3 regions of the Photobacterium sp. TY1-4 genome follow, and region 3 is predicted to be linked to each of the others. Evidence: riboswitches for the same ligand, from Rfam matches in the RefSeq annotation. Region 3 holds a riboswitch; each other region holds the start of a gene.
What was found. Region 3 has a riboswitch for lysine ahead of NH461_RS04870 (Na+/H+ antiporter NhaC family protein). Riboswitches for the same ligand answer to the same signal wherever they lie in the genome.
Positions count from the first base shown of each region.

Region 1: another riboswitch for lysine. It lies ahead of lysC (lysine-sensitive aspartokinase 3); the one in region 3 lies ahead of NH461_RS04870 (Na+/H+ antiporter NhaC family protein).
Region 2: another riboswitch for lysine. It lies ahead of dapA (4-hydroxy-tetrahydrodipicolinate synthase); the one in region 3 lies ahead of NH461_RS04870 (Na+/H+ antiporter NhaC family protein).

Region 1 covers NZ_CP099734.1:313,255-316,610, forward strand. The annotation lists gene lysC (lysine-sensitive aspartokinase 3) at 1-1,285, opposite strand, end outside; lysine riboswitch at 1,398-1,577, opposite strand; gene NH461_RS01555 (pyridoxal-phosphate-dependent aminotransferase family protein) at 1,815-2,933, shown strand; gene NH461_RS01560 (PglL family O-oligosaccharyltransferase) at 3,094-3,356, opposite strand, start outside.
Region 2 covers NZ_CP099734.1:1,394,421-1,397,776, forward strand. The annotation lists gene NH461_RS06620 (succinylglutamate desuccinylase/aspartoacylase family protein) at 1-33, opposite strand, end outside; gene dapA (4-hydroxy-tetrahydrodipicolinate synthase) at 63-1,082, opposite strand; lysine riboswitch at 1,159-1,328, opposite strand; gene NH461_RS06630 (AzlD family protein) at 1,441-1,749, opposite strand; gene NH461_RS06635 (AzlC family ABC transporter permease) at 1,746-2,477, opposite strand; gene NH461_RS06640 (biotin/lipoate A/B protein ligase family protein) at 2,725-3,356, opposite strand, start outside.
Region 3 covers NZ_CP099734.1:986,683-990,038, forward strand. The annotation lists gene NH461_RS04860 (lytic transglycosylase domain-containing protein) at 1-791, shown strand, start outside; gene NH461_RS04865 (H-NS family nucleoid-associated regulatory protein) at 1,014-1,409, opposite strand; lysine riboswitch at 1,779-1,962, shown strand; gene NH461_RS04870 (Na+/H+ antiporter NhaC family protein) at 2,061-3,356, shown strand, end outside.

The DNA of each region.
Region 1 (3,356 bases), 670 kb from region 3:
TGGCGCCATAGCAAATCATGCGCAGGTTGTAGTCATCCAGCGAGCCGAAAATTTCCTTGGCGGAGCCCTTGGTCCGGCTCATCCGGTTACCAATCAGGGCCACCAGGCACAGACCCTGCTCAACCTCGACCCGGCACAGTTGGCTGAGCGCTGCCACGGCGGCTTCCGGGAGTTGCGGTGCGCCGCCGGCGGTGTCAGTTTTATCCAGGGTCAGGGAAACGCTGACTTCGGAGGTCGTAATGAGATCGACCGAGACTTTGTGCTCGGCCAGGATCCGGAACACCTCCGCCAGGAAACCGTAGGCATGGAACATGTTCAGGCTGGTCAGGGTCACCATGGTCTGGTTGCAACGTAGGGCAAGGGCCCGGAACAGCGGCGCATCACTGACCTGATCACGGATCCAGGTCCCGCCTTGCTCCGGCGCACGGGATGATCCGATAAACACCGGGATCTGCTGGCGGATCGCCGGGACCAGCGTGGACGGGTGCAGGATCTTGGCTCCGAAGTTAGCCATCTCGGACGCTTCACTGAAACTGATCTCCCGGATGGGTTTCGCTGCGGCGGTGATCCGGGGATCGGTGGTATACATGCCCGGTACATCGGTCCAGATTTCCAGCGTCGTTGCACGGATCGCTTCGGCAACCAACGCCGCGCTGTAGTCACTGCCGCCCCGGCCCAGAGTGGTGGTATTCCCGTCTGGATCGGCGCCGATAAAGCCCTGGCTGACCACGACCTGCTGGGCCAGCAACGGCTCCAGATGGGTTGTGGCCAGTGCACGAATGTCATCCGGTTGTGGGATCGCTTTGCCGAACTGATTGTCGGTGCGCAGGATGTCACGGATATCGACACGCACCGCGTTTACGCCCAGCTCGCAGAGGATCTGGGTAAACAGGTGGGTCGACAGGAGCTCGCCATTGGCAACCAGCTGATCGGTCAGCTGGGCACTCGGCTGGGTTGCAGCCTGCGCGGCCAGTGTTGCGATGCTGTCGAGATGGTCATTGAGCGCCGGCGTGATAAGTTCCGGCGATACTAGCTCGTTCAGGACGGCGTAGTGAATATCTTTCAGTTGGGTCAGTAATTGCTGGCGTCGGTCCGCGTCCCGGACCCCGCCGGCCAGTTCAACCAACAGGTTGGTGACGCCGGAGCAGGCGCTGATCAGGGCCACCCGGGCTGCCGGGTTATGTTTGATGATCATGGCACTGCGGTGCATGGCGGTAAAATCGGCAACACTGGTGCCGCCGAATTTGGCGACGGTCAGGGTGGCGGCGTTATCAACAGGGCTCAAAGCAAGTCTCCCAATATCAGTAATGGTGATGAAGATAGGGATTGACTCGGGAGGTTAGTTCCCGACATCCAATTGTCAGGAGAGCAAATCGGTGAGACGGATAGTTCGCGCTACAACCAGAAGCTCCCCACCTTTCACGACGAAAGGTGACAGCCAGAAGGATTCAGCCTTACTGGCCGATACTGTGGTTCCCCAACCCGGCAGTATCTCGGCGTTACTCCCCCTTGCCAGGATGCCTTGGGGTGGGGCCCCGCAAACCTGGTTACCTGGGTAACGCTCCTCTTCTGTTTTTTCCTGCTGACACTTTGGTCATCAGGGTGAACAAAAAACGTTCTTCATTGAAGCGGATTTACCAGGGGCTTGTCAATGGGCGGATGAAAAATTATGCGGGGAAAATGCAAGGGTGGTCGTTCTAGGGCGCAGGGTTGCGTCCGGGGGCAATTCCCTGAATACTGGACTATTCCCTGAAGCGTTACCGGTGTCGGTGGCCGCTCAGAGAATCATGAACGCTTACCCAGGAGATATAATAATGACAATCGGTAGTTTTTACCCACCACAACGTACCCTGATGGGCCCGGGCCCGTCAGATATCTACCCGCAAGTGTTGCAGGCGCTGAGTCGTCCGACCGTCGGCCACTTAGATCCGTTGTTTATCGGCATGATGGATGAGCTGAAACAGTTGCTGCAGTATGCCTTCCAGACCCAGAACCCGTTCACTATTGCCGTGTCTGCGCCGGGCAGCGCCGGCATGGAAGCGTGTTTCGTGAACCTGGTCGAGCCGGGCGATAAGGTGATCGTCTGCCGCAACGGCGTGTTTGGCGACCGGATGCGGGAAAATGTCGAGCGCTGCGGCGGAGAGGCGGTGATGGTTGAGAACACCTGGGGAGATCCGGTCGATCCGCAGTTGGTCGCCCAGGCGTTGGACGCCAACCCGGATGCAAAAATCGTTGCTTTTGTCCATGCTGAAACCTCGACCGGTGCCCTGACCGATGCCGAAGCGATTGCCAAACTGGCCCGCCAGCACGATTGCCTGACCATTGTCGATGCCGTCACCTCACTGGGCGGCGTCCCGTTGCTGGTGGACGAGTGGCAACTGGATGCGGTGTATTCAGGCAGCCAGAAGTGTTTGTCCTGTGTGCCGGGCCTGTCGCCGCTGACCTTCTCGCCGCGAGCGGTGGAGAAAATTCAGCAGCGCCAAAGCAAGGTTCAGAGCTGGTTCCTCGATCAAAGCCTGGTGCTGGGATACTGGAGCGGTGAAGGCAAACGCAGCTATCACCATACTGCGCCGGTAAACAGCCTGTACGCCCTGCATGAAGCGCTGGTGTTGCTGAAAAATGAAGGACTGGAAAATGCGTGGCAGCGTCATCAGGATACACACTGGGAGCTGCGTGACGGGCTGGAGAAACTCGGGATTGAATTTGTGGTCAATGAAGCGTACCGCTTGCCGCAGCTCAATGCGGTGTACATCCCGGACGGTGTCGATGATGCGCAGGTGCGTCAGACCCTGCTGGAGCGTTACAACCTGGAAATTGGTGCCGGACTGGGCGCCTTGGCCGGGAAGGCGTGGCGGATTGGCCTGATGGGATATGCCGCCCGTAGTGAAAATGTAGCGCTGTGCCTGAAGGCGCTGGAGACGACGCTGAAGTAAGTCAGCTCGGCATCAACCGGAGGCCCGGCACGTGTGCTGGGGGCAGGATCAACAACGGCTACCTCGGTAGCCGTTGTTTCGTGTTTTGTGGCGTTTACTTGGTCTGCGGCGGACAAGCGTTAGTGCACAGGCGTCCGCTTGCCCGGTTCCGGTGTGCTCGCTATTGCGGGATGGTAGACGGCAGGTTCGGCGTCACTCCCTGGCTGAGTGAGGGTAGGTTACCCTCAAAGAGGGGGGTCAGTGCGGCCGGGCTGAAATCATGGGCAGGGAACAGGTACTCGGCTTCCTGGCGGATCTGGGCGGCCCGTGTCGGATTGTCCAGCAACTGGTAGGCGGCGATGAGGTTCTGGTACAAGGCCGGCCTCGGCCAGCTTTTGGCTTTCTCGGTTGCCCAGTCCACATAGTGCTGGATCAGGGCCGGAT
Region 2 (3,356 bases), 410 kb from region 3:
CTCACCGACTTTAACAGTTGTGGTTGTGATCATAAGGAACTCGTTATCGGGCGAAGTCGTCATTATGATTGATCCTGGCAGCTGTGCATCCACTGATTAATGTCGTGATTGGCATTGAGAACCGGCGTCAGTTCCGGTAATTCGTCCATATACAGCGGTGGACGCAGCCCGGCGTGGCGCAGACGCCCCTGGTGCTGCATCAGGGCTTTGACCGCGATTGGGTTCGCCGCGCAAAACAGGCTGTTGCCCGCGCTTTGCCACAGTTGTTTAAAGCTTGGTTCCTGTTGAAAATTTGGCTCCTGCTGAAAGCTTGGTACTTGTTGAACGCTGGATGCCGTCTGGCTCAGAGTTTGGCGAACGTACAGGGCGGTTGCTTCCGGCCAGGCATTCCCCGCCACGGACACCAGACCACAGGCCCCTGCTGCAGCAAAATCAACAAACAGCGCATCGTCACCACAGAAAAACTGCAGCGTCGGGGCGGCTTGCGTATAACGGGTGAACACCTCCACGCTGCCACTGGCTTCCTTGACCGCCCAGGCATTCGGATGGGCGGAAATTGCGCCCAGAGTTTGCGCATCCAGAGCGGCACCAGTTCGTGAGGGCACATTATAAATCATGCAAGGCCAGCGGCTGGCATCCAGCAGGGCTTCGAACCATTTTTGCTGGCTGGCTGCGCCGGGTTTTGCATACAAAGGGACCGGGAGCAGCAGGGCATCAATCGGATAATCGGCTAAGAAGGTCAGCCATTGCAGTTGCTGCTGAAGCTGGAAACCGCCGACGCCGACCATCAGCGGCGCGGACAGCTCCAGCGCACATACATGACGAACCACCGCTTGCTGCTCGGTCGGTGTCATCGCCAGTGCTTCCCCGGTACTGCCAAGCAGCAGGATCCCGTTACCGACGGCGTCTTGTTCGGTGGCCAGTTGGGTCAGTGTCTCAAAGTCAACCGACTCATCGTCGTGAAAAGGGGTGATCAAAGCCGTCCATAGCGTTGTCTGGTTGAGTGACGTGGCTTGCGGCGATACCAGATGTTCTGTTGTAGGGCATGAATTGTGAATTGGCATCTCTAATCCGAATGTCATTGTTATCCGTTTAGAGAGCTTGGCATTGCGAAGAAAGCCGATGGCTGTGAGCCATTCTTGAGGGCAAAAAAGCACAAACACCAGAAGCTCTCCACCAGCGGTGACAGCCCTGGGGATTCAGCCCCAGTGACCGATAAGCTTGCTTCCAAATACAAACTTACCTCGGCGTTAAGCCCCCTGATCTGTGTTCAGCGGTATTTGGATACCTCCGACAGACTACCTGGTTAACGCGCCTCTTCTGATCCCTATGAGAGGGAATGATTTGATTCAATCATCAATGGTGACGGGATGTCAATCTCCGTCATGATTTTTTATGCGGCTTTAGCTCATTTTATTTCACCACTCGCCGTCAAAGTCCTCAAAACTGCCGGGTGAGTGCCGCGGCGATGATCCCTGCGGTGATCGCCGGGAGGGGTTTCTGCCAGATAAACATCACGACGGCGGTTGAGAGTAGCGCCAGACGGGCGCCCAGATCGCCCTCGACGGCCAAAGGCGCCAATAAGGCAACCAGCACCGAGCCGGACATTGCGGTAATAAACTGCTGTACCCGGTAGCCAATCGGAATGAACGACATGATAAACACCCCGCCCCAGCGCGTGGCGAGGGTCACCAGTGCCATGATCAGGATAATCAATAAGGTACCGCTAAAGCTGGTTTCAATGCTCATGACTTTTTCTCCGTCCAAAATGCGCCCAGCGTTCCCCCGGCAATCGCACCGACAACGACATGGCTGTTCTCAGGTAAATACCAATAGGCCAGCAGAGATGACCCGGCAGCGGCAGCCCAAATAGCAAACACGCGCAGGTTCTTCGGGCCCACGCCAATCATGGACAGCAAAAAACAGCCCATCACCATATCCAGCCCGAGGCTGACCGGATCAGAAATGGCATTGCCGAAATACAGCCCAAGCCAGGTGCCGATTATCCAGAATGACCACAATGCAAGCCCGCCGCCGATCAGCAGGCCCAGACCGGGCTCTTTGCGGCTGAAAGCCTGCATCGACATGGCCCAGTTCGCATCCGATGCCAGCAGCATCACCCCGTAGCGTTTCGCTGGTGGCAATTCACGCAACCACGGGTAGAGTGTTGCCCCCATGAGCAGATGCCGTGCATTAATGGCAAAGACGGTGACTATCACCGGAATGATGGGCACGTCGGCTCCCCATAGATCCAAGGTTGCGAACTGAGATGCGCCGGCGAATACCAGGGCACTCATCAGCATGGTTGAAATGTTGTCCAGCCCGGTTTGCGCCGAAGCCACCCCGAATGCGATCCCGAAAACGATGACGAAAAAGGAGAGGGGGACCAATTGCGTAAAGCCGTTCCAGACATCTGTGTAGGTGAACTCGTGGAGGCGAGTCTCCGGGATTAAATCCTGTTGTGTGTCGGTTTGCATGATTATCTTTTCAACGTGAAGTGATTTGAGTCAATGTCAATCCAAGGGGATACCACAATCGTTCGGGCTGGCAGAGCGTCGCCGCTTGCCTCGGTCATGAGGCTCATGCGTAGCGCCATGATTGATTTATTATACAATTAGACTGTACCGGGAAGAGTGCCATGCCTGATATGGATATTCAACATATTCATAACATTTGCTCGGGAATATCTCTGCCCGGCGATAAGGACAGCCGGACAGGGAGTGATTAGGCCAATTTTTCAGGACGCGATCCGGCTTGGGGCAGGGAAGAGGATTGCAAGAAGGCACTGGTCAACTGTTGGAACAGCGCGTCCACGGCAGGTCGGGATTGCAGGTGTTCAAACAGCGGAGTATGTACGCTCGCCAGGATTCGTGCGTCGTGGTTGCAAATCTGATTGCACAGTTGCACCGGTTTGACGATTTCATCCATCTTGCCCTCAAGCAAAATACAGGCTTGCGAAAGGACAACCTGACCGCCGCCTTTTTTCAGCAATACGCGCTGCGCGGTCCCCACCACTTTTTTACCATCGATATTGAGATTGTATTCTCCATCGCAATACGAGCCGGGCGTGGCATGGACATTCACCCTGACGCCCAGCGCTGCAAAGAAGTGACTCAGGACCTGACATAAGTTGAGATAGGCTGCTTTGATATCGTAAGGCTGGTTATCCGGCCAGTGATAAATATGGGAGAGATTAATAACACCTGGCTGTTGAGGGACAGGTGCCCCGCCGGTTGTTCGTGAAACCAGTTGCCAGCCAGCCTGGTTCAATGCGCTGGTGAGCTGGGGCGTCACCGGCCACTTCTTCCCCGCCGGCAGCACTAGGGTTGGTCGTTTTGCCTGCCATAACAAGAGCA
Region 3 (3,356 bases):
CCGTCGTGGCGGATAAAAACCAGCCGGAACGTAAACTGACACTGGATGAGTATCTGCCTCGCGCGGTACCGGCCTGGAAAATTGCGCAGGCCAATGAACTTTATCGTCAACATCAAGCGGTGTTGGATCGCGTCGGGCGCCAGTTGGGGGTTCAGCCTCGCTTTATTGTGGCGCTGTGGGGGGTTGAAAGTAATTTTGGCCGGTTGATGGGCAATTATAATGTGATTGAAGCTTTATCAACCTTGGCGTATGAAGGCCGGCGGGAAGCATTTTTTCGCAATCAGGTGATGGCTGCTTTAGAAATATTGGATGCCGGTCATATTACGCCGAAAAAAATGAAAGGTTCCTGGGCCGGTGCGATGGGGCAGCCCCAGTTTATGCCGACGTCCTTTTTATCCTTTGCGGTTGACGGGAATAAAGACGGTCGTATTGATATCTGGGAAACGGAAGCGGATGTTTTCGCCTCTGCAGCGAACTATCTGCATCAGTCGGGATGGGATGATCAATATACCTGGGGCCGGCAAGTGCAACTACCGAGCAGTCTCGATGCTGACTTATTCGGGGTTGAGAAGTCGAAAGGGCGTTCACTGGCAGAATGGCAGCGTCTGGGTGTTCGCCGCTTGAATGGCCAAGCCTTACCCCGTGTTGATATTCAGGCATGGCTTATTCAACCAGATGATAATAAGGGTAGAGCATATTTGGTTTATAACAACTACCAGACCTTGCTGAAGTGGAATCGTTCACACTATTTCGCATTGGCGGTAAGCCATTTGGCGGATCAGATTCGATAAGCCCCGAGAAATAAAAGCTGGATGTCAATGTCTGGCTTTTATTGTGATTGAGAACGACTGAATAAACCGAGTGAAAGTCGGGTTATTTACTTTTAGGCGGATGGCGAGGTGAAGCCATTCGGGTGTTATCTGCCGTCGGCGACCCTTTCCCACTGCTGGAAGAATGAATACAAAAAAGCCTGGTTCACACCAGGCTTTTTTTACGATAGCGATTATGGAAAATTAGATTTCAAAATCTTCCAGAGATTTACCTTCGTCCAGGGCTTTTTTCAGCGCAGAAGGCGTACGACCTTGGCCGGTCCATGTTTTCTCTTCACCGTTTTCGTCGATAAACTTGTATTTGGCCGGGCGCGCAGCACGCTTTGTTTTTGGTGCTTTGCTCAGCGTGGCCAGCAGTTCTTCTGGATCGATACCATCAGCCATCAGCATTTCACGGTATTGGTTCAGTTTATCCTGACGCTCTTTTTCTTTTGCCAGCTCTTCAGCTTCTGATTCTTCACGCTCAGTCACAACTGTTTGCAGCTTTTCCAGTGCTTCTTGAAGTTGCTCCAGTGTATATTCACGAGAAAGTGCACGCAGGCTGCGCAGGTTCAATAGTGCTTTCATTGCATCAGACATTTTAATTTTCCTGTTGGCATCAACTATTTTTAATAATAATAGCAGTCAAAAAACTATAATTGCAATAATAATACTTTTAATCACCTGATGCCAAACAAAATATTGAGCCTTGAATTCAATTTCCTTATTTCGCTTTTCTGATCCTCATTTTTAATAAATCGGGATGAAGATCTTCATCCCATGGTCGGAATATTCAGGTGGCAGTCAGGTTATTTTATTGCCACGTGTTTCATATTCTGTTTCTTGGCCATGATTGATTTTTTGATTAATTATTGCACGATGCGGCAAAATTATTCACTAATGTTGTTAATTTTTTCATTTTAACTTGTTGCAAATACACGCTGAGTGCGTAGAATTGACCATTCCTTGACTAAGGGTAGAGGCGCATTGTCTAAAAGTAGCTGGTTGGAGGGTGATTCCGACGAGAGCCAGCAAAAGGAGCCAATGCCGAAGTAAACCAGGCTTATCAAACCGGTTTGCTGGGGTTGTCACCGAATAGGGGCAACACTGCCATAGTATATAATTACATTAACTATGGAGCGCTACTGTGGGGTCCGGAATAAGGCTCGTCCTTTTCTAATGCTCTTCTCTCACGGCAACGTGCCGTGTTCAGCAGTAGATCTCCAACCAAGTTCGGTTGTCATAGAGATCATGAATATCATCGATTTTTCACATTCCTCTCTTTCGTTGTTGCCGCCATTGGTCGCGTTGGGCCTGGCGATTCTGACACGTCGTGTACTCGTTTCATTAGGTTTTGGTGTGCTGCTGGGCGCTTTGTTGCTGACGGATTTTTCCGTCGCGGCGACTGCGGGCTATATCGGCACCACTGCCAAAGGCCTGTTTATTGATGACGGGGCGATCAATAGCTGGAACATGAGCATTGTCGCTTTCCTGGTGCTGCTGGGGATGATGACGGCATTGCTGACCTTGTCCGGCGGTACCCGTGCCTTCGCTGAATGGGCGCAAACCAAGATCAAGAGCAAACGGGGCGCAAAATTGCTTGCGGCTTTTCTGGGCGTCTTCATTTTTGTCGATGACTACTTTAATAGCCTGGCCGTTGGTTCGATCTCCCGTCCGGTGACCGATCGTTTCTATGTTTCCCGTGCCAAACTGGCGTATATCCTGGATTCCACTGCGGCACCGATGTGTGTCCTGATGCCGGCATCGAGCTGGGGCGCTTATATCATTACGCTGATTGGCGGCATTCTGGTATCGCATGGTGTGACAGCTTATTCGCCGCTGAGTGCATTTGTGCAACTGGCGCCGATGAACTTTTATGCCGTTTTCGCGCTGCTGATGGTGTTTGTAGTGGCCTGGTTCCAGCTGGACATCGGTGCGATGAAAAAGCATGAGTTGCAAGCCTGTCGCGGCCATGGCTTTGACGAAGGTGATGATGACAGCATGGCTCGTGATCTGAATGACGAGCTGGACATTGAAGAGAGCGAACACGGCCGTGTCGGCGATCTGGTGATGCCGATTGTGATGCTGATCCTGGCAACCTTCTTCTTTATGATTTTCACCGGCTACCAGACCCTGTCGGCCGATGGCCAGGCGTTCAATATCCTGGGCGCGTTTGAGAACACCGATGTCGGCACGTCACTGGTGTACGGCGGGATTGTCGGCCTGATGGCCTCGCTGGTGCCGGTATTCCGCCAGCGCCTGGCGGTGGGTGATGTTGCGCAGACAATGTGGATTGGTGCCAAGTCAATGTTCGGGGCGATTCTGATCCTGCTGTTCGCCTGGAGCATCGGTAGCGTGATCAGTGACATGGCGACGGGTAAATACCTGTCGACGCTGGTTCAGGGCAACCTGAATCCAATGCTGTTGCCGGTGATTTTATTCCTGCTGGCCGGACTGATGGCATTCTCGACCGGAACTTCTTGGGGCACCTTCGGCATCATGCTGCCGATCGCCGGTGATCTGGCGGCGGCAACAGAGATTGCGTTG